DNA from 4 places in the Dactylosporangium sp. NPDC049525 genome. Region 4 is predicted to be linked to each of the others. Evidence: riboswitches for the same ligand, from Rfam matches in the RefSeq annotation. Region 4 holds a riboswitch; each other region holds the start of a gene.
What was found. A riboswitch is a leader RNA that binds a small molecule or an ion and turns the genes downstream of it on or off. The one in region 4 is predicted to bind cobalamin.
Positions count from the first base shown of each region.

Region 1 (5,307 bases), on a different contig from region 4:
GCAGCAGGTGCAGGCACGCGTCCAGCCCGGCGGCGCTGCCCGCGCTGGTCACGACCGTGCCCTCGTCGACGTAGAGCACGTCGTCGACCACCTCGACGGCCGGGAACCGGGCGGCGAACGTGGCCAGGTGCCGCCAGTGCGTGGTGGCCCGCCGGCCGTCGAGCAGGCCGGCCTCGGCGAGGACGAACGCGCCCATGCACAGCCCGACGACGGTGGCGCCCTCGTCGTGGGCGCGGCGCAGCCGGTCCAGGATGCCCGGGGCGACCGGGGCGCCGCCCGGCGGCCGCCAGCCGGGCACGATGACGACGCCCGCCGCGTCGAGGTCGTCGAGGGCATGCGGGGCGCTGATCGCGATGCCCGCGGTCGTCGACAGCGGGCCGGGGTGCTCCCCGGCGGTGCGCACCTCGAAGCCGCTGCCGGCGACGCTGAACACCCGCGGCGCGACCGCGACCTCCAGCATCGGGGCGCCGTCGCCGATGAGCACCCCGACCGTCGTGGGTGAGCGGTCCATGGCTTGATCGTATCGGAGGATGGCGTTCCAGCCACTGCTGGCGGGCCGCGCCCGGCCGGAGACTGGGCGGTATGACCTTCCAGATCCGCCGGTTCGGCGGCCCGACCGCGGTGTTCACCGTCGGCGGCGTCACGTTCATGACCGACCCCACGTTCGACCCGCCCGGTGACTACGCCGTCGGCAGCCGGGTGCTGACCAAGACCGCGGCCGCGGCCGGCACCCCGGCGGACGCCGGCACCGTCGACGTCGTGCTGCTGTCCCACGACCAGCACCCTGACAACCTCGACCACTCCGGTCGGGCCTTCGCGGCGTCGGTACCCCTGATGCTCAGCACTCCGGCAGCGGCCGCCCGGCTGGGCGGCCCCACGGTCGGCCTGCCGCCGTGGACCGAGGTCAACCTGTCCCGGCCCGGTGGCGGCGGCCTCGTGCGGGTCACCGCGGTGCCGGCGCAGCACGGCCCCGACGGCACCGAGCACCTCACCGGCCCCGTCACCGGCTTCGTGCTGCACGGCGACGACCTGCCGACCGTCTACGTCAGCGGCGACAACGCGTCCCTGGGCGTCGTGGCGCAGATCGCCGACCGTTTCCCGGCCGTGGACGTCGCGATCCTGTTCGGCGGCAAGGCCCGCACCCCGCTGCTCGGCGACGCCGACCTGACCCTCGGCGCCGCCGGCCTGCTCGAGGCGGCCCGCCTCCTCGGCGCGAAGACGGTGCTGCCGGTCCACATCGACAGCTGGGCACACTTCACCGAAAGCCCCGACGACGTGCGCGCCGCGTTCGAGTCGGCGGGTAGCGCAGCGCTGCTGGGGTAACCAGCAGGGGTGCTCATCGCCCATCTCAGTGACCTCCACGTCGGATCGAAGCCGCCGGACCGGTTCGAGCGGGTCATCGCGTACCTCGCCGGCCTGCAGCGCCCGCTCGACGCGATCGTGGTGACCGGCGACGTCGCCGACCACGGCCTCGCCGCCGAGTACGCGGTGTTCGGCAAGCTCCAGCAGCTCGGCGTGCCGGTGCTGGCGCTCCCGGGCAACCACGACGACCGGGCCATGTTCCGCGGTGAACTCCTCGACGAGGAGCCGGCCACTGGTCCCGTGAACCGGGTCGAGACCGTCGCCGGGGCGGTGTTCGCGCTGTGCGACTCCAGCGTCCCCGGGCACGCCGAGGGCTGGCTGGACGACGACACCCTCGACTGGCTCGACGGCACCCTCGCGGCGTCGGCCGGCACGCCCGCGTTCGTGTGCTGCCATCATCCGCCGGTGCCGGTCGGCAAGCCCGCCGCGGACCAGGTCCGCCAGCTCGGGGCCGGGCGGCTCGCCGAGGTCCTCGGCCGGCACCCGGACGTGGTCGCCGTGCTGTGCGGCCACGTCCACACCGCCGCGGTGAGCACGTTCGCCGGCGTGCCGGTCCTGGCCGCCCCGGGCGTCGAGTCGACGATGCTGCTGCCCTGGGAGCCGGAGGACCGCCCGGAGGCGCCGCCGGCCCTCGCGTTCCACCTCCTGCAGGACGGCCGCCTCACGACGCACTTCCGGTTGTGCGTCTAAGCTCGGCGGCGGCATGAACTGATGCGAGGTGCCCCGGGCGACCGGGGAGAATCGGGAAGCCGGTGTGAATCCGGCACGGGCCCGCCGCGGTGATCGGGGAGCTGCCGTCCATGCACGCCGAACGTGGCGTGCGGTCACTGGCCTGCGGGCTGGGAAGGCGGACGGTCAGGCGTTGATCCGAGAGTCCGAAGACCGGCCTCGCGTTCACCGCCTGCCCCGCGCCGGGGCCGGCCTGAGCAGCGGGAGCCTGCCCTCATGAGCACCGACCTGTATGACGTCGTGCACCGCCGTCGCGACGTGCGCGGCCAGTTCACCGGGGCGCCGATCCCCGCCGAGGTCCTCGACCGCGTGCTGGGCGCGGCCCACGCGGCGCCGAGCGTGGGGCTGTCGCAGCCGTGGGACTTCGTGCTCGTGCGCGATCTCGGCCTGCGCAGCGCGTTCCACGACCACGTGCGGCAGGAGCGGGAGACGTTCGCCGCGACCCTGGACGGGCCGGCAATCGAGACGTTCCAACGCATCAAAATCGACGGTGTACTGGAATCGACCCTGTCCGTGGTCGTCACCTACGACGCCGGCCGTGGCGGTCCTGCGGTGCTTGGCCGGCACGCGATCGCCGACGCCGGCCTCTACTCGGTCTGCCTCGCCATCCAGAACCTGTGGCTGGCGGCCACCGCGGAGGGTCTCGGCGTGGGCTGGGTGTCGTTCTACCGCGAATCGTTCGTCCGCGACCTGCTCGGCATCCCCGACGGCATCCGTCCCGTGGCGTGGCTGTGCCTTGGCCCGGTGACGCACCTGGAGACCGTGCCGGACCTCGAACGGCACGGCTGGCGTAGCAGGATTCCGCTGGTCGAGGCGCTGCATCACGACCGCTGGTAGCTGTCGGCTAGGCGGGGTCGAAGTGTCACCCGGGCGACTTCATGGTCGTCACGTTGCGTGCCATTCTCATCACGCAACGTGACGCATATCGTCTGAGGAGGCGAATCCCAATGGCACAGATCGCTACGGACATCAGCACGGAAACCGGCACCGGCGCCGGGATGAAGAAGATCGTGGTCCGCAAGGCGGGCGCGGTGCGGCTCACCAGGCTCTGCAACAACTACTGCTACGGCATGTGCTGCTGTGCGGAGTTCCTGGGCTGAGTTGCAGGGCCGACGAGGCCGACACCGCGGGACACCCGGCCGGGGGCGCAACCCACCCTCACCCCCGGCCGGGGTCCCAGCCCACCAGCAGAGGAGATCTGCCATGCCGAACGCCCCAGTGGCGCTGCACGACCTGCGGTACCTCGACGAGGGCGACCGGGTCGTCGTCGGCCGCACCGACTGCGACTCCTACGGCGTGTTCCCGCCCGACGGCGCCGCGCTGCTCCGCGAGCTCGCCGGAGGCCGGCCACCGCGGGACGCCGCCGCCTGGTACACCGACCGCTACGGCGAACCCGTCGACATCGACGAATTCCTCGACACCCTGCGGGACCTGGACTTCCTGAGCCCTGGCGGCGCGGGGGAGAAGACCGCCCCGCCGCGCTGGCAGCGGCTCGGCGCGGCCCTGTTCTCGCCGGTCGCCTGGGCCTGCTACGCGGCGCTCGTCGTCGCCGCCGTCGCGGTCTGCGTCGCCGACCCGCGGCTCGCACCAGCCCGCGGCAACGTGTTCTTCACCGACTACCTGCTGATCGTCGAGCTGACGGTGCTGTTCGGGCAGCTGCCGTTCGTCGTGCTGCACGAGCTGTTCCACCTGCTCGCCGGGCGCCGGCTCGGCCTGCACTCCTCGATGCACCTCGGCCACCGGCTCTACTTCCTGGTGGCCGAGACGAAACTCGACGGGCTCGTCGTCGTGCCGCGGCGGCAGCGGTACCTGCCGATCCTCGCCGGGGTGGTCGCCGACGTGCTCGCGGCCTCGGCGCTCACCGTCGTGGCGTGGCTGACCCGGCACCCGGACGGCAGCATCCCGGTCGCGGGCCGCGCCTGCCTCGCCATCGCGTTCATGTCCCTGCTCGGCATCGTCGCCCAGCTGTACTTCTTCCTGCGCACCGACGTGTACCACCTCATCACCACCGTCCTGGGCTGCGTCGACCTGCACGCCACAGCGCGGGAGCTGCTGCACAACCGGATGTGGCGGCTGCTCGGGCGCACCGACCGGCTCGCCGCCGAGACCCGCTGGGACCCGCGCGACCGCGCCGCCGCCCGCTGGTACGCACCCCTGTACGCCATCGGCTACGCCACCATGCTCGCCGTGCTCGTGTTCGTGGCGCTGCCGCTCGCGTGGCACTTCCTCGGCACCGCCGTCGCCGCCGTCACCGATCCCGCCGTGCCCACGGCCCGGTTCTGGGACGCGCTGCTCTTCCTGGTCGCGTCCGTCGGCCAGCTCGTCCTCGCCGCCGCGCTCGCCGTCCGCGACCGCCGCCGCTCCCGCAAGCCGTGAACTCGCGCAAGTCCTGAAGGAGTCGTCATGTCACCAATTTTGTCCACAGTGGACGCACATCGGCGGCTGCGGGGACCGTTCACCGCCGCCGGTACCCTCCTGCGGCAGATCGTTCCCGGTCTCCTGCGTACCCACCCGGAGCTGGTGCGGGCGCACGACATCGAGATCCTCGCCGCCGCGCCGGAGCTCGCGACGCTGCTGACGTGCGAGCGGGAGACCCTCACGTCGCAGGCGTCACCGGAGTCGCGGACCCGGTACTACCCGTACGCGCGGACCGTCCAGATCGGTCACGGCCTCGTCGACCTGCTGCAGGCCGTGCTCGCCGACATCGGCCCCCGCACGCTCGTCGTCACGCACGCCGAGGAGGCCGACCGCACCGACGCCGAGTGGCTCGCCCTCCTGGCCCGCCGTATCGACCCCGCCCTGCTCACCATCGTGCACGACGCCGCGGAGCGCGGCGCGCCGGCCAGCGACCCGGCACGGTCCTATGTGGACGGTGACTGCGTCAGCGACGACCCGGTGCTCCTTGCGGCCTACGCCACGCTGGACCCGGCCGAGCGGGCGTTGCTGCACGACCGGCGCGCCGACGAGCTTCTGGCGAAAGGCGAGCCGTCGCTGCGGCTCGGCGCCATCTGCTACCACCGCGAGCACGGCAGCGACCCGTCAGGTGCCGGTGTCGCCGCGCTCAGCGACGCCCTCGGCGACTGCATCCTCGCCGGCCACTACGACGCCGTCCTCGAGCTGGGCCGGCGCTGCCTGGACCTCGCCGACTGGGCGACCCAGCCCGAGGCGTGCTGGCTCGCCACCGTCAAGATGACCATCGCGCTGTCCACGATGGGG
Region 1 is NZ_JBFAPO010000010.1:146,646-151,952, forward strand. Features, by position in the region: gene AB0K00_RS17730 (helix-turn-helix domain-containing protein) at 1-511, opposite strand, end outside; gene AB0K00_RS17735 (MBL fold metallo-hydrolase) at 583-1,323, shown strand; gene AB0K00_RS17740 (metallophosphoesterase) at 1,333-2,052, shown strand; cobalamin riboswitch at 2,062-2,268, shown strand; gene bluB (5,6-dimethylbenzimidazole synthase) at 2,308-2,928, shown strand; gene AB0K00_RS17750 (hypothetical protein) at 3,039-3,191, shown strand; gene AB0K00_RS17755 (hypothetical protein) at 3,295-4,467, shown strand; gene AB0K00_RS17760 (tetratricopeptide repeat protein) at 4,495-5,307, shown strand, end outside.
Region 1: another riboswitch for cobalamin. It lies ahead of bluB (5,6-dimethylbenzimidazole synthase); the one in region 4 lies ahead of AB0K00_RS36270 (ribonucleoside-diphosphate reductase subunit alpha).

Region 2 (5,307 bases), on a different contig from region 4:
CCGGCGGCGGTGAGCAGCTCGACCGTCTCCGCGTAGCTGAACGAGAACGCGGGACCGCCGGCGACCGCCACGACCGGCCGGCCGGCGACGGGCTCGGCCACCGACGGCGACCACGGCGCGAACGCCAGCGGCGGCGCGGTGCGGGCCACGGCGAGGACCGCGTCGAGGTCGACGCCGGCGGTCACGACGGCGGCGAGGGCCCGCACCGACGCCATGGCCTCGGCGTGCCGTTCGACGACGGGGACGAGGCCCAGGTGCCGCGACGGCGCGGCGACCGCGTCGTGGCGGCGCAGCACCCCGAGGACCGGGGTGCCGACCTCGGCGCACGCGTCGCGGAGGATCTGCTCGTGCCGGTCGGAGCCGACCCGGTTGAGCACGACGCCGGCGATGCGCACGCCGGAGCCGAACGAGCGGAAGCCGTGCACGACCGCGGCGATCGAGCGGGCCTGGGCGGTCGCGTCGACGACGAGGACGACCGGCGCATCGAGGAGCTTCGCGACGTGCGCGGTGGAGCCGAACTCCCCCGCGCCGGTGCGCCCGTCGAACAGGCCCATGACGCCCTCGACGACGGCGATGTCGGCGCCGGCCGCCCCGTGCGCGAACAGCGGCCCGATGCGGTCCTCGCCGACCAGCACCGGATCCAGGTTGCGGCCGGGCCGCCCGGCGGCGAGGGCGTGGTAGCCGGGGTCGATGTAGTCGGGCCCGACCTTGAACGGTGCCACCGTCAGTCCGCGCGCCGCGAACGCCGCGAGCAGCCCGGTCGCCACGGTCGTCTTGCCGTGCCCGGACGCCGGTGCCGCGATGACGATCCTGGCTACCACTCGATGCCCTGCTGCCCCTTGCGCCCCGCGTCCATCGGGTGCTTCACCTTCGTCATGTCGGTGACGAGGTCGGCGAGGTCGATCAGGTCAGGATGCGCGTCCCGGCCGGTGATGACGACGTGCTGGTTGCCGGGCCGGTCCCGCAGCGTGGCAACGACGTCGGCGACGTCGACCCAGCCCCACTTCATCGGGTACGTGAACTCGTCGAGCACGTAGAACCGGTGCGCCTCGGCGGCCAGGTCGCGTTTGATCTGCTCCCAGCCCTCGGCGGCCTCGGCGGCGTGGTCGCGCTCGGTGCCGGGGCGCTGGATCCAGGACCAGCCCTCGCCCATCTTCTGCCAGACGACGGGGCCGCCCTTGCCGGTCTCGCCGAGCGCCTTGAGCGCGGTCTCCTCGCCGACCTTCCACTTCGGGCTCTTCACGAACTGGTACACGGCGATCGGCCAGCCGGCGCTCCACGCGCGCAGCGCCATGCCGAACGCGGCGGTCGACTTGCCCTTGCCCTGTCCCGTGTGGACGGCCAGGACGTGCTGCCTGCGGCGCTGGCGGGTGGTGAGCCCGTCGTCGGGCACGCTCTCGACCTTGCCCTGCGGCATGTTCAGCTCCCCATGTGCGACAGGGCCGACAGCGGGACGCAGTCGGCGGACAGGGCGCGGGCGAGGCGCCCGGCGAGGCCGAGGCGCACGGGTCCGGACTCGCAGTCCACGACGACGGCGGGGATGCCGGCGAGCGCGGGCGCGACGGTCAGCGGGTCGGCGCCGCTGGTGGCCCGGCCGTCGGTGACGATGACGAGCAGCGGCCGGCGGCGGGCGTCGCGGCGGCGCTCGCCGTGCAGCGTGCGGGCGGCCCGGAGCAGCCCGGCGGCGAGCGGGGTGCGCCCGCCGGTGCGCAGTTCGGCCAGGCGCAGCACGCCGACCTCGTGGCTGGCGGTCGGCTCGAGGACGGTGGTGGCCTCCGCACCCCGGAAGGTGATCATGCCGACCTTGTCGCGGCGCTGGTACGCGTCGCGCAGCAGCGACAGCACGGCCGTCTTCACGACCGCCATGCGCTGCCGGGCGGCCATCGAGCCGGACGCGTCCACGACGAACAGCACCAGGTTGGCCTCCCGGCCCACCTTGACCGCCTCGCGGAGGTCCTGGGTCTGCACGCTGCGGGAGCCGCGCATTGCCGCGGCCCGCAAGCTGTCGGGCAGGTGCAGGCTGACGAGCTTGCCGCCGCTGGGCTGCCGGGACCGCACGACCCGCCCGTGCCGCGAGTACGCTGGCGAGCGCCGGCCGGCGTGCGCGCCCTGCTGCCGGTTGGCCCGGCCGCCGATGCGCAGCAGCCGCGTCTTGTACGGCGCCTGCGCGAACGCCAGCTCCCCGGCCGGCTGCGTGACCGGCCCGTCGGAGGGTTCGCCCGGCGTGGGTTCGACCTGCGCGGGCGGCGCCTGCGCGGCGTGATCGCCGGCGGGTGGCGGACCGACCGGCGGCGGACCTGGGTTGCCCGGTGCGCTGCCAGGACCACCGTCACCGCCTCCGTCACCGGCAGCGGCCGGCTCGCCGGCCGTGGACGGCCCGCCGGTATCCGGGTCCTCGTCGCCTGGGTCGTGCCTGGCGTCGTCGTCGGGGTCGTCGGGGTCGTCGCCGAGCTCCTGGTCCAGGATCTCCTCGAGGCGTTCCTGGTCCGCGCCCGGCGGGTCGAGGGGGTCGCGGCGGCGCCGGTGCGGCAGCGCGAGCCGGGCCGCGTCGCGCAGGTCGTCCTTCGTCACGACGGTCCGGCCGTGCCACGCGGCGAGCGCGACCGCGGTGCGGGCCACGACGATGTCGGCGCGCAGCCCGTCCACCCGGTACGCCAGGCAGATCCGCGCGATCCGGTCCAGCTGACGGTCCGGCAACGTCACCCCGGGCAGCGCGCGCCTGGCGGTGGCGATCCGGCCGGCGAGCGCGGCGTCCTCCTCGATGAAGCGGGCCGCGAACGTCTCGGGGTCCAGCTCGTACGCCAGCCGCCGCCGCACCACCTCGGCCCTCGGTGCGGGCGTGGTCGGCGACGTGACCCCGACGACCAGGCCGAACCGGTCGACGAGCTGCGGGCGCGGCTCGCCCTCCTCCGGGTTCATGGTGCCGACGAGCAGGAACCTGGCGGCGTGCTTGACGGAGACCCCGTCGCGCTCGACGTGGGCGCGGCCCATCGCGGCGGCGTCCAGGAGCAGGTCGACGAGGTGGTCGGGCAGGAGGTTGACCTCGTCGACGTAGAGCACGCCGCGGTGGGCGGCGGCGAGCAGGCCGGGCTCGTAGGCCTTGACCCCGTCGCCGAGGGCCCGCTGCAGGTCCAGGGTGCCGACGACCCGGTCCTCGGTCGCGCCGACGGGCAGCTCGACCAGGGCGGAGCGGCGGCGGGCCGCGGGCGCGTCCAGGGAGTGCGGGCCGTCGGGGCAGGACGGGTCGGGCGCGGTGGGGTCACAGGCGAAGCGGCAGCCGGCGACGACGTCGACCTCCGGCAGCAGCGTGGCGAGGCCACGCACGACGGTCGACTTGGCGGTGCCCTTCTCACCCCGGACGAGGACCCCGCCGATCGCCGGTGACACGGCGGTCAGCAGCAGGGCGAGGCGCAGGTCGGGCAGGCCGACCACGGCCGAGAACGGGTATGGCGACGTCAACGGGCACATCCTTATCGAGCGGGTCCGCGCCCGCTGGGTCATGGAGCGTGAGCGGCCGGAGTCTCCTGACTCCCGGATCGCCGCCGCCCCCCGACCTTCCGGCCGGTGCGGCCGTGGTCCGTGCGCTGGAGGGTGACTCCCCGGTCACAGTGGCGGGACCGTCCCAGACTCGCACTGGGTTCCTCCCTATGACCGCTCGGGGTTCATCGTGTCCCACGGCTCCCAGTGACGTCAACGTGACCCAAATCCTTCGGTGCCGCCGGACCGGGCCGAACAGTGAACGTGGGCAGGAGCGTGGCGCACGCCGTCCTGTGTGTCGTGCTGACCGCAGGCCTGCTGGTCGCGGCCGTGCACCGGCGGCTGCCGCCGCTCGCGCCGGAGACGTCGGTGGCGCCGCCGGGCACCCGCGCCATGTGGCTGTGGGAGCGGGAGCCGCCCGAGGCGGTCGTCGGCTGGGCCGTCGCGAACTCGGTGACGACGATCTTCGCGTACTACGACCCGCGCGCCGACGTGACGGACCTGACCCGGCTGCGCGCGCTGTGTGACGGCGCCGGGATCACCCTTGACGCGCTCGGCGGCGAGCCGGCCTGGACGACGGACCACGCGACCGCGCTCGGCTGGGCCCGCGCCGCCACGGCCACGGGGCTGTTCCGGGGGCTGCACGTCGACGTCGAGCCCTACCTGCTGCCGTCCTGGAAAGAGCAACAAGCGGCGCTGGTACCGCGGCTGCTGCAGCTGCTCGACGAGCTGGCGCGGGTCGGCCCGCCGGTCGAGGTCGACGTGCCGTTCTGGCTGCCGACGGTGCAGGCCGGCGGGGAGAACCTGGCCGACGCCGTGCTCGCCCGGGTCGACGGCATCACCGTGATGAGCTACCGCAACACCGCCACCGGCGGCAACTCCATGCTCGGCGTCGCCGACGACCTGCTGCGCCGCGCGGGGAAGGCGGCCAAACCGGCGCGGCTGGGCGCGGAGACGCAGGCGCTCGGCGACTGTCCGTACTGCACGTTCCACGGCGGCACGGGCAGCGCGATGCGGGCGACGTTGAGCGCGGTCGACAGCGCGGCGCAGCGGTACGCGGCGTTCGAGGGAATCGCGGTGCACCAGTACGACACCTGGATGGCGCTCGGCGGGTAGCTCAAGCCCCCGCCGGGCCGGCCGATCTGGCAGACATCAGCAGCCCACAGACAAGGACCCCTCCGATGCGCCGTTCAGCCTCAGTCGCCATCGCCTGCGCCGCCGGAGCGGCCGCCGTCCTGCCGGCGGCGGCGCCGGCCGGCGCTGCGACCGCGGACCTCGGCCTGGTCATCCCGCTGCTGGCGCCGATGCTGCCGGGGCAGACGGGCTGGGTGGGCACGCTGTGGGGCGCGTCCGGCGACGTCTGCGACGTCAAGGTCACCGCCTCGGGCGCCGGACTCACGGTCAACTACCCCGCGAACACAAAGACCTACTCGTCGCTGTCGAAGGGCGACTCGCTCGCGGCCGGGCACGTGGACTACGTGGCGTTCAACATCGGTGTCGCCACGTCGAAGCTCGTGTCGCTGAACCCGGTCACGCTGAGCTACACGTACACCGAGAAGGCCGACGGGGCGACCACCTGCACCGGCACGAAGCGGACCGGGTCACAAACCGCGACCCTGCCGGTCGTGTCGGTCACCGGCGACGCGATCACGCAGAAGACGTCCACCGTCACCGTGCCGAAGAAGACCCCGGTCTGGAGCCAGCTGGTGTTCCAGGCCCGCAAGGGCGGCGTCGACGACCTGCGCATCACCGTCTCCGGCGGCCCGACCGGCCTGGTCGTGAGCTACCCGCAGGAGCGGGCGTACACGCAACTCAACGACGCCGCGTCGC
Region 2 is NZ_JBFAPO010000076.1:25,234-30,540, forward strand. Features, by position in the region: gene AB0K00_RS51485 (cobyrinate a,c-diamide synthase) at 1-821, opposite strand, end outside; gene cobO (cob(I)yrinic acid a,c-diamide adenosyltransferase) at 815-1,417, opposite strand; gene AB0K00_RS51495 (VWA domain-containing protein) at 1,420-3,459, opposite strand; cobalamin riboswitch at 3,499-3,694, opposite strand; gene AB0K00_RS51500 (hypothetical protein) at 3,754-4,593, shown strand; gene AB0K00_RS51505 (hypothetical protein) at 4,659-5,307, shown strand, end outside.
Region 2: another riboswitch for cobalamin. It lies ahead of AB0K00_RS51495 (VWA domain-containing protein); the one in region 4 lies ahead of AB0K00_RS36270 (ribonucleoside-diphosphate reductase subunit alpha).

Region 3 (5,307 bases), on a different contig from region 4:
AGGATGAGCTCGTCGAAGCCGTCCTCGCCGGGCCGGTCGGCCAGGCCCAGGTCGTGGTCGAGGCGGGCGGCCTGGATCAGCGTCCAGATCTGGGCGCGGATCGCGGGCAGCTTCGCGGGGTCGAGGGCCGCGATCGTCGCATGTTCGTCGAGGAGCTGCTCGAGGCGGGCGATGTCACCGTACGAGTCGGCCCGCGCCATCGGCGGGATCAGGTGGTCGACGAGGGTGGCGTGCGCCCGGCGCTTGGCCTGGGTGCCCTCGCCGGGGTCGTTGACCAGGAACGGGTAGATCAGCGGCAGGTTGCCCAGGGCCGCGTCGGCGCCGCAGGACGCGGACAGCCCGACGGTCTTGCCGGGCAGCCACTCCAGGTTGCCGTGCTTGCCGACGTGCACGACCGCGTGCGCGCCGAACTCGTCGGCGAGCCACCGGTACGCGGCCAGGTAGTGGTGGCTCGGCGGCAGGTCCGGGTCGTGGTAGATCGCGACGGGGTTCTCCCCGAACCCGCGCGGCGGCTGCACCATGACCACGACGTTGCCCTCGCGCAGCGCGGCGAGCACGATCTCACCGTCCGGGTCGCGGGACGTGTCGACGAACAGCTCGCCCGGCGCCGGCCCCCAGTGCCGCTCCATCTCCGCGCGCAGGTCGGACGGCAGCGTGGCGAACCAGGCCCGGTAGCGACCGGCCGAGATCCTGATCGGGTTGCCCCGCAGCTGGTCCTCGGTGAGCCAGTTGACGTCCTGCCCGCCGGCGGCGATGAGCGTGTGCATCAGCGCGTCGCCGTCCTTGGGGAAGCCGTCGGCACCCACATAGCCCTGCTCGTGCAGCGCGGACAGGAGCCGGACCACGCTCGCGGGCGTGTCGAGGCCGACGGCGTTGCCGATCCGGGCGTGTTTCGTCGGGTATGCGCTGAGCATCACCACGACCTTGCGGTCCGCGGCCGGCAGGTGCCGCAGCCGGGCGTGCCCGACGGCGATCCCGGCGACCCGGCCGGCCCGCTCCGGGTCGGCGACGTAGACGGTGAGCCCGTCGGCGTCGACCTCCTTGAACGAGAACGGCACCGTGATGATCCGGCCGTCGAACTCGGGGATCGCGACCTGCGTGGCCGTGTCCAGCGGCGACAGGCCGTCGTCATTGCTGTCCCAGGTGTCGCGGGCGCTGGTCAGGCAGAGCCCCTGCAGGATCGGCACGTCGAGGGCGGCCAGGGCGCCCACGTCCCACGCCTCGTCCGCGCCGCCGGCCTGCGCGTCGGCGGGCCGGGTGCCGCCCGCGGCGAGGACGGTGACGATGAGCGCGTCGGCCTGCCGCAGCGTGTCCAAGAGCTCCGCCGGGGCGGTGCGCAGCGACGAGGCGAACACGGGCAGCGCCCGGCCGCCGGCGTCCTCGATCGCCGCGCAGAGCGTCTCCACGAACGCGGTGTTGCCGGCGAGGTGATGCGCCCGGTAGTAGATGACCGCAACCGTCGGGCCGTCGTGGTCCGTGCCCGCCCGCTCCAGCGGTCCCCAGGTCGGGGTCGTCGCCGGGGGCGCGAAGCCGTGGCCGGTCAGCAGGATCGTGTCGGACAGGAAGTTGTGCAGCTCACCGAGGTTGGCCGGGCCGCCCTCGGTGAAGTACTTGTGCGCGTCCGCGGCGACCCCGGCGGGCACCGTCGAGTGCGACATCAGCTCGGCATCGGGCAGTTGCTCGCCGCCGAGCAGGACCACGGGCAGCGGCAGCCGCAGCAGCGCGTCGAAACCCTCCTGCCAGTCGCGGTAGCCGCCCAGGAACCGCACCACGACCAGGTCGGCACCGTCGGCCAGGGCCGGCAGGTCCTCCACGGCGGTGCGGGACGGGTTGGCCAGCCGGAACGCGGCACCGCTCGCGCGGGCGCTGAGCAGGTCGGTGTCAGACGTCGACAACAGCAGGATCACGCCGGGGTCCTCCCTCGGGGTCCGCGCCCCAAGTCGGTCGGGAAAGGTCCGGCAACGGAGAGTCTCCTGGCTCCCGGATCGGCGCTCGCCTCCGGCCTTCCCGGGCTCGCGCCCGGTGGCCTTGCGTCGGAGGTCCGCTCCCCGGTCACAGTGGCGGGACCGCGCCGGATTGACACCGGCTTCCTCCACACGTCGCCGTACAGCACCGCCAACTCTCCTGGACAGCGCTGTCTTGAGTCAAGCGAGCCGCTGCGCAGTAGTATCCGGCCCGTGCAGGCTGCCAGTGGACGCGACGCTCCGGACCGGTGCCCGGGCGCCGTGCAGGTCCACGCCGCGGCCGACGGTGGCCTGGCCCGGGTCCGGCTGCCCGGCGGCCGGTTGAGCGTCGCGGCCCTGGCCGTGCTCCGCGGCGCGGCACTCGACCTCGGCGACCCGGCGCTGGAGCTGACCTCGCGGGGGAACATCCAGGTCAGGGCGCTGCGACCGGGTGCGGAGGTCGAGCTGGCCGCCCGGTTGTCCGCCGCCGGGCTGCTGCCGTCGGACACTCACGAACGGGTCCGCAACATTATCGCCAGCCCGCTCAGCGGCCGCGACGGGCTCGGGGAGCTGGACGTGCGGCCGGTGGTGGCCGCGTACGACGCCGGCCTGTGCGCCGACGCCTCCCTGGCGGACCTTCCGGGCAGGTTCCTGGTCACCGTCGACGACGGGCGCGGCGATGTGACCCCGCTCGGCGGCGACGTCGGCCTGCACGGCGACCGCCTGGTCCTGGCCGGCACCGTCATGCCGGCCGGTGCCGGCACCGTGACGCCGGCCGGCGCGGCTGACCTCCTGCTGCGGGCCACCAGGGCGTTCCTGGCCGAGCGGGCCGAGCAGGGCGGCACGGCGTGGCGCCTGACGGAGCTGACCGACGGCCGGGCGCGGGTGGCGGCGCGGCTGGCCACCTCCTACGCCACAGACGCCGGTCAATACAGCGGCCCAGACCGCGCGGACGTTGGTCAATACAACGGCTTTGATCGCGCCGACGTTGGTCAATACGACGGCCGGCGTGGCCCGGTGGCCGGGTGGGCGCCGCAGCTCGACGGCCAGGCCGCGCTGACCGTCGTCGTGCCGCTCGGCCTGTTCACCCAGGCACAGTCCGCGGCGCTGGTGGAAGCCGCGCCGGGAGAGATCATCGTCACGCCGTGGCGGACCGTCGTCGTGCCGGACGTGCCCGTCGCACAAGCTGGACCCGTCGAGACACTGCTGACGGCGGCCGGCCTCGTCACCGACCCCGCCTCCCCGTGGGCCGGGGTCACCGCGTGCGCCGGCCGGCCCGGCTGCGCCAAAGCCCTCGCCGACGTGCGGGCCGACGCCCGCGCGGCCGTCGAGGCGGGCACCGTGCCGCGGGACCTGCCCGTGCACTGGGTCGGCTGCGAACGGCGCTGCGGCGCACCGAAGGGAAGGCACGTGGAGATGCTCGCGACCGCCGACGGCTACCAGGTGGTCTCGTGACGGCGTACGACTACGTGAAGGACGGCGCGGAGATCTACCGGCGGTCGTTCGCGACGATCCGGGCCGAGGCCGACCTGTCCGGGCTGCCCGCCGACGTCGCTCAGGTCACCGTCCGCATGATCCACGCGTGCGGGATGGTGGACCTGCCCGCCGACGTCGGGTACAGCGCCGACGTGGTCCGCCTCGCCCGCGCCGCGCTGCGCGACGGCGCCCCGATCCTCTGCGACGCCGAAATGGTCGCCTCCGGTGTGACCCGGGCGCGGCTGCCCCGCGGCAACGAGGTCCTGTGCACCCTGCGCGACCCGCGGGTGCCGGCGCTCGCCGCCGAGCTCGGCACCACCCGCAGCGCCGCCGCCCTCGAACTGTGGGGCGAGCGCCTCGCCGGCGCCGTCGTCGCGGTCGGCAACGCGCCGACGGCGCTGTTCCGCCTCCTGGAGATGATCGCAGCGGGCGCGCCCCGACCGGCGGCGGTGCTCGGCATCCCCGTGGGGTTCATCGGCGCGGCCGAGTCGAAGGCGGCCCTGGCGGCGTCGGACCTGCCGCACCTGGTCGTGCACGGCCGCCGTGGCGGCAGCGCGATGACGGCCGCCGCCGTCAACGCGATCGCGGACGAGAAGGAATGACCACAGTGGACATCGGGCGGCTGTACGGCGTAGGTCTCGGACCGGGCGACCCCGAGCTCGTCACGGTGAAGGCGGCCCGGCTCGTCGCGGCCGCGCCCGTGGTCGCCTTCCACAGCGCCCGCCACGGGCGCAGCATCGCGCGGTCGATCGCGGCGCCGTACCTGCGCGACGGCCAGATCGAAGAGGCCCTGGTCTACCCGGTCACCACCGAGGAGATCGGCGACTACCGCGCGGTCATCGAGGAGCACTACGACGCGTGGGCGGCCCGGCTCGCCGCGCACCTCGACGCCGGCCGCGACGTGGTCGTGCTCTGCGAGGGCGACCCGCTGTTCTACGGCTCCTACATGCACATGCACAAGCGGCTCGCCCACACGTACCAGACGGAGGTCGTCCCCGGCGTCACCTCCATCGCCGGCGCGTCCGCGGTCCTCGGCCGGCCCCTCGTCGAGCGCGACGAGATCCTCACCGTCCTGCCCGGCACCCTGCCGGCCGACATCCTCGCGGAGCGCCTCGCGGCCACCGACTCCGCCGCCGTCATGAAGCTGGGCCGCACCTTCGGCACCGTCCGCGACGCCCTGGAGCGGGCCGGCCGGCTGCAGGACGCCTGGTACGTCGAGCGCGCCACCACCGACCGCCAACGCGTCGCGCCGCTGTCCACAGTGGACCCCGCCGACGTGCCGTACTTCTCCCTGGCGCTGCTGCCGAGCCGGGTGCACGAGGAGACGGCGTCGGCGCTGCGCGCCGCACCTGTTGCGGTCGCCGCCGGTGAGGTCGTCGTCGTCGGGCTCGGACCCGCCGGCCGTGACTGGCTCACCCCGGAAGCCCTCGCCGCGGTCGAGGCCGCCGACGACCTCGTCGGCTACGGCCCTTACCTGGCAAGGATCCCGGCCAACCCCCGGCAGCGCCGGCACGCCTCGGACAACAAGGTCGAGGCGGAGCGCGCCGAGTTCGCCCTCGCCCTCGCCAAGGACGGCGGCCGCCGCGTCGCCGTCGTCTCCTCGGGTGACCCGGGCGTGTTCGCGATGGCGGCCGCGGTCCTGGAGGTCGCCGCCGAACCGCGCTGGAAGGACGTCCCGGTGCGGGTGCTGCCCGGGCTGACGGCCGCGCAGGCGGTGGCGAGCCGGGTCGGCGCGCCGCTCGGCCACGACTTCTGCGTGCTGTCGCTGTCGGACCGGTTGAAGCCGTGGGACGTGATCGCGGCCCGCCTCGACGCCGCCGCCGGCGCCGACCTGGTCATCGCCATCTACAACCCCGGTTCGAAGAGCCGCACCTGGCAGGTCGAGGCG
Region 3 is NZ_JBFAPO010000058.1:54,193-59,499, reverse strand. Features, by position in the region: gene cobN (cobaltochelatase subunit CobN) at 1-1,907, opposite strand, end outside; cobalamin riboswitch at 1,946-2,132, opposite strand; gene AB0K00_RS46755 (precorrin-3B synthase) at 2,178-3,398, shown strand; gene AB0K00_RS46750 (precorrin-8X methylmutase) at 3,395-4,021, shown strand; gene AB0K00_RS46745 (precorrin-2 C(20)-methyltransferase) at 4,018-5,307, shown strand, end outside.
Region 3: another riboswitch for cobalamin. It lies ahead of cobN (cobaltochelatase subunit CobN); the one in region 4 lies ahead of AB0K00_RS36270 (ribonucleoside-diphosphate reductase subunit alpha).

Region 4 (5,307 bases):
CGACGAAGACGAGGTGTATCTCGCGCTGCCGGGCGCGGACCGGCTGCGACCCAACCGCGAGTCGATTCCGTTCAAGTGGATCCGCAATGAGTTCCTGGACGCCAGCCGCGCCCGCCGGAAGGTGGCCATCATCGACTGCTGCTACAGCGGCCGGGCACTCGGCACATGGATGAGCCCGGACGGACCGACGCCGGACGGTCTGGAAATCTTCGGCACGTGTGTGCTCACCGCGACCGCCCGGACCCGGCTCGCGCTCGCACCGGACAATGAGCCGTACACCGCCTTCACCGGCGAGTTGATCGAGGCGTTGAAGAACGGCATCCCCGACGGTCCCGAATTGCTGGATCTCGACACCCTGTACCGCCACATCTACCAGCGGCTCCGGGCGCGCGGCCGGCCCATTCCCAAGCGTGGTGAGAGGGACACCGGCGGACTGGTGGCGATCGCTCGCAACGTGGCCTACCGGCCGGGCGCAAGGTCCACCCCGTCGGCGCCTCATCCGACCGTGGCCAGCGGGCAGAAATCCGCGGCCGACCCGTCACGCACCGGCGCCGGTGCACAGTTCAACGCCGCACCGCAGTCCGGCGGCGCGCCGCATCCCCCGGCCGGGCGCCGCCGCGTCGTCATCGAAGCCGGCGACGGCGGGGGCCGGCAGCGACATGATCCGGATACGTTCGAGCGCGTGTTCGGGGTACAGGAGCGCTCCACGTCGGACCTGTCCGTCGAGCTGCCCCTCAGCGTGCGGGAATGCGTCTTCGGCACGACCATCGACTTGACACTGGAGCGCAGCGTTCCGTGCGGGGTGTGCGGGGGCACCGGCGAGGTCGTCAACAGCCGCTGCCTCACGTGCTCGGGAGCGAAGCGCAACCGGCAACTGAGCGGGTTCGCGCTGCGCATCCCGGCCGGCGTACGAGCGGGCCAGACCCTGCGGGTACGCGGTCAGGGAAACCACGGCGAGGGCGGACACAGCGCCGGCGACCTCTATGTCACGGTCCGCGAAAAGGCGGGGCCGCTGCGCAGCGCCGGCGACAACCTGCACTACCAGCTCACGGTGCCGATGGCCCTGGCAGCGCTCGGTGGCACCATGAGGATTCCGATCCTCGACGGTCACGAGGTGCTGCGACTGGAGCCAGGGACACAGCCCGGCTCGACGATCTTGGTCCAGGGCCAGGGGCTGCCCCGCGCTGCCGGCGCGGGACGGGGCAACCTCGAGATACACGTGGACGTGCCGACGCCGACCGACCTGACCGCCACCCAACGGCTGCTGCTCGATGAGTTCGTTGCCACCAGGCCGGACGACCGTGGGGATCTCTCCGGCGACTTGTTCCGCGGGTACGCCTTCGCACGTCTGCCGATGGCGGTCGCGGCCCTGGGCACCACACTGCGGTACAAGGCCTACGACGGGACCGTCACGGTCCGCTTGCAGCCCGGTGTCCAGCACGGCGACCGGGTTCCCTTCTCCGGTGGACGTACTGACGGGCTCGGATCGTCCGCCGGTTCTATCAGGGTGACTGTGGTCGTGCCTGCTGCTGTCCGCGCGACGGAGCGGGAGATCCTGCGCGCCTTCGCGGAGGAGCGCGGTGAGCTGCCACCCACGGCGGCAGCCGCGCCGCCGCCACGGGTACCCCGGCAGCCGCGAAGGTTCGTCGACCGGTTGCGTGACCACATCGACGGGCTGGGCGACTAACCCTTGGCGGACCTGCCCGACACGCGGCACGACATGTGGGTGTGCGTGCTGCGATGGGGTACCAGATATAGTCCGTGGCGCAGCTGGTTCGGCCGGGTATCCAGTCCGGTCGAGGCAAGAGGGAACCCGGTGTGAGACCGGGACTGCCCCGCAGCGGTGAGTGGGAACGAAAGCCGTCGAGCAAACACTGGGCCATCCGGGCCTGGGAAGTGACGGCCGGTAGGAGGTTCGCGGCACGTGCCGTGACCGTGCCCGCGAGTCCGAAGACCTGCCAGCAGCGCCGCGCCCGAGGACGGGAGTGCGGCGGTCCGAGGTCGCGTGGGACGGCCGACGGCTGTGACGTGCCCGGTCGCCGGCGGCGGCCGTGCCGGCTCCGCCTGCGTGTCCCGCGTTCGCCTCTTTCCGGAGACGAGCAAGAGGAGCACCAAGGGTGACACTCACGCAGATGACCGCGGAGGAAGTGCCGGTCCAGCGGCGGGCGCAGATGCAGGTCCGCAAGCGCAACGGCGCCAGCGAGCCGGTCGACGTGAACAAGATCGTGCGGGCGGTCGGGCGGTGGGCCGACGACCTCGACGACGTCGACCCGCTGCGGGTGGCGACGAAGACCATCAGCGGCCTGTACGACGGCGCGACCACCGCGGAACTGGACCGGCTGTCGATCCAGACGGCGGCGGACATGATCGGCGAGGAGCCCCAGTACTCGCGGCTGGCGGCTCGGCTGCTGTCGGCGTACCTCGACAAGGAGGTCCGCGGGCAGGGCATCGCGTCGTTCAGCCAGGCGGTCCGGGTGGGGCACGCCGAGGGGCTGATCGGGGCCGAGACCGCGCAGTTCGTGGCGGTCAACGCGCGCAAGCTCGACGACGCCGTCGACCTGAGCGGGGACCTGCGGTTCGAGTACTTCGGGCTGCGGACCGTCGCCGACCGGTACCTGCTGCGGCACCCGACGACGCGCCTGGTCGTGGAGACGCCGCAGTACTGGCTGCTGCGGGTCGCGTGCGGGCTGTCGACCACCCCTGCCGAGGCGATCGGGTTCTACCGGCTGATGTCGTCGCTGGCGTACCTGCCGAGCTCGCCGACCCTGTTCAACTCCGGCACGGCACACACGCAGATGTCGTCGTGCTTCCTCGTCGACTCGCCTCGCGACGAGCTCGACTCGATCTACGACCGGTACGCACAGGTGGCGAAGCTGTCGAAGTTCGCGGGTGGGATTGGCATCTCGTGGTCGCGGGTACGTTCGCGGGGCGCGTTGATCCGCGGTACCAACGGCCTGTCGAACGGCATCGTGCCGTGGCTGCGCACCCTGGACGCGTCGGTCGCCGCCGTGAACCAGGGCGGACGGCGCAAGGGCGCGGCGTGCGTCTACCTGGAGCCGTGGCACCCGGACGTCGAGGAGTTCCTGGAGCTGCGGGACAACACCGGCGAGGACGCGCGGCGCACCCACAACCTCAACCTCGCCAACTGGATCCCCGACGAGTTCATGCGCCGCGTCGAGGCGGACGCGGACTGGTCGCTCATCGACCCGGCCGAGGCGCCGGAGCTGCCGGATCTGTACGGCGAAGCCTTCGACGAGGCATACCGGGCCGCGGAGCAGCGCGCCGTGCGGACCGTGAAGGCCCGTGACCTGTACGGCAAGATGATGCGCACCCTGGCGCAGACCGGCAACGGCTGGATGACGTTCAAGGACCCGTCGAACCGGCTCAGCAACCAGACCGGCACGCCCGGCGAGGTCGTACACCTGTCGAACCTGTGCACCGAGATCGTCGAAGTATCGAGCGACGGCGAGACCGCCGTGTGCAACCTCGGCTCGGTCAACCTCGCCGCGCACGTGGCCGGCGACGGCATCGACTGGGAGCGGCTGCGCGCGACGGTCCGCACCGCGGTCACGTTCCTGGACCGGGTCATCGACATCAACTACTACCCGAGCGTGGAGGCGGCCGCGTCGAACCCGCGGTGGCGGCCGGTCGGGCTCGGCGTCATGGGCCTGCAGGACGTGTACTTCGCGCTGCGGCTGCCGTTCGACGCGCCCGAGGCGCGGGAACTGTCGACGCGCATCGCCGAGGAAATCTACCTGACCGCCCTCGAGACTTCCGCGGACCTCGCCGAGCGGCACGGCCCGCACCCGGCGTATCAGCTGACCAGGGCGGCCCGCGGCGACCTGCAACCGGACCTGTGGGGCGTCATCCCGACCCAGGAGGCACGGTGGGCTGCGGTACGGGCACGCATCGCCGCGTACGGGCTGCGCAACTCGCTGCTCATCGCGATCGCGCCGACGGCCACGATCGCGTCGATCGCCGGGTGCTACGAGTGCATCGAGCCGCAGGTGTCCAACATGTTCAAGCGGGAGACCCTGTCGGGTGAGTTCCTGCAGATCAACACGGCGCTGGTGCGGGAGCTGAAGTCCCGCGGCCTGTGGACGTCGCAGGTCCGGGAGGAGATCAAGCGCGCCGACGGGTCCGTGCAGGGCGTCGCGGCGCTACCGGCGGAGACCCGGGCGCTGTTCCGCACCGCGTGGGAGCTGCCGCAGCGGGCGCTCATCGACCTGGCCGCCGCCCGCGGGCCGTACATCGACCAGAGCCAGTCGCTGAACCTGTTCATGAGCGCGCCGAACATCGGCAAGCTCTCCTCGATGTACCTGTACGCGTGGAAGGCCGGCTTGAAGACCACCTATTACCTGCGGTCCCGCCCCGCTACGCGCATCCAGCAGGCGACGGTGTCCCTGGTGGCTCCAGTTGAGGACGCGGTTGCGTGTTCGCTGGAGAACCCCGAGTCGTGCGAGGCGTGCCAGTGAGTCTCCTGGACCCCGGCATGGATCTGACGTTGCGGCCCATGCGGTACCCGCAGTTCTTCGACCGGTTCCGCGACGCCATCAAGAACACGTGGACGGTCGAGGAGGTCGACCTGCACACCGACCTCACCGACCTGGCGAAGCTCACCCCGGCCGAGCGGCACCTCGTCGGCCGGCTCGTCGCGTTCTTCGCCACCGGCGACACGATCGTCGCCAACAACCTCGTCCTCAACCTGTATCAGCACGTGAACTCCCCCGAAGGCCGCCTGTACCTGTCCCGGCAGCTGTTCGAGGAGGCCGTGCACGTCCAGTTCTACCTGAACCTGCTGGACACGTACCTGCCGGACGACGCGGCCCGGGCGGAGGCGTTCGCGGCGGTGGAGAACATCCCGTCGATCCGCCGCAAGGCCGGGTTCTGCTTCCGCTGGATCGACTCCCTGGGCTCGCTGCGGCGACTGTCCACACGGGACGACCGGCGGGCGTTCCTGCTCAACCTCATCTGCTTCGCCGCGTGCATCGAGGGCCTGTTCTTCTACGGCGCGTTCGCCTACGTGTACTTCCTGCGCTCCCGCGGCCTGCTGCACGGCCTCGCATCCGGCACCAACTGGGTGTTCCGCGACGAGTCGATGCACATGGCGTTCGCGTTCGACGTCATCGCCGTCGTCCGCGCCGAGGAGCCGGACCTGTTCGACGACGCGCTGGCCGCGCAGGTCCGCGACATGCTCGCCGAGGCCGTCGAGTGCGAGGTCCAGTTCGCCGAGGACCTGCTGGGCCAGGGCGTCTCCGGACTGTCCACCGTGGACATGCGCCAGTACCTGCAGCACGTCGCCGACCG
Region 4 is NZ_JBFAPO010000034.1:19,804-25,110, reverse strand. Features, by position in the region: gene AB0K00_RS36275 (DnaJ C-terminal domain-containing protein) at 1-1,687, shown strand, start outside; cobalamin riboswitch at 1,755-1,978, shown strand; gene AB0K00_RS36270 (ribonucleoside-diphosphate reductase subunit alpha) at 2,133-4,475, shown strand; gene AB0K00_RS36265 (ribonucleotide-diphosphate reductase subunit beta) at 4,493-5,307, shown strand, end outside.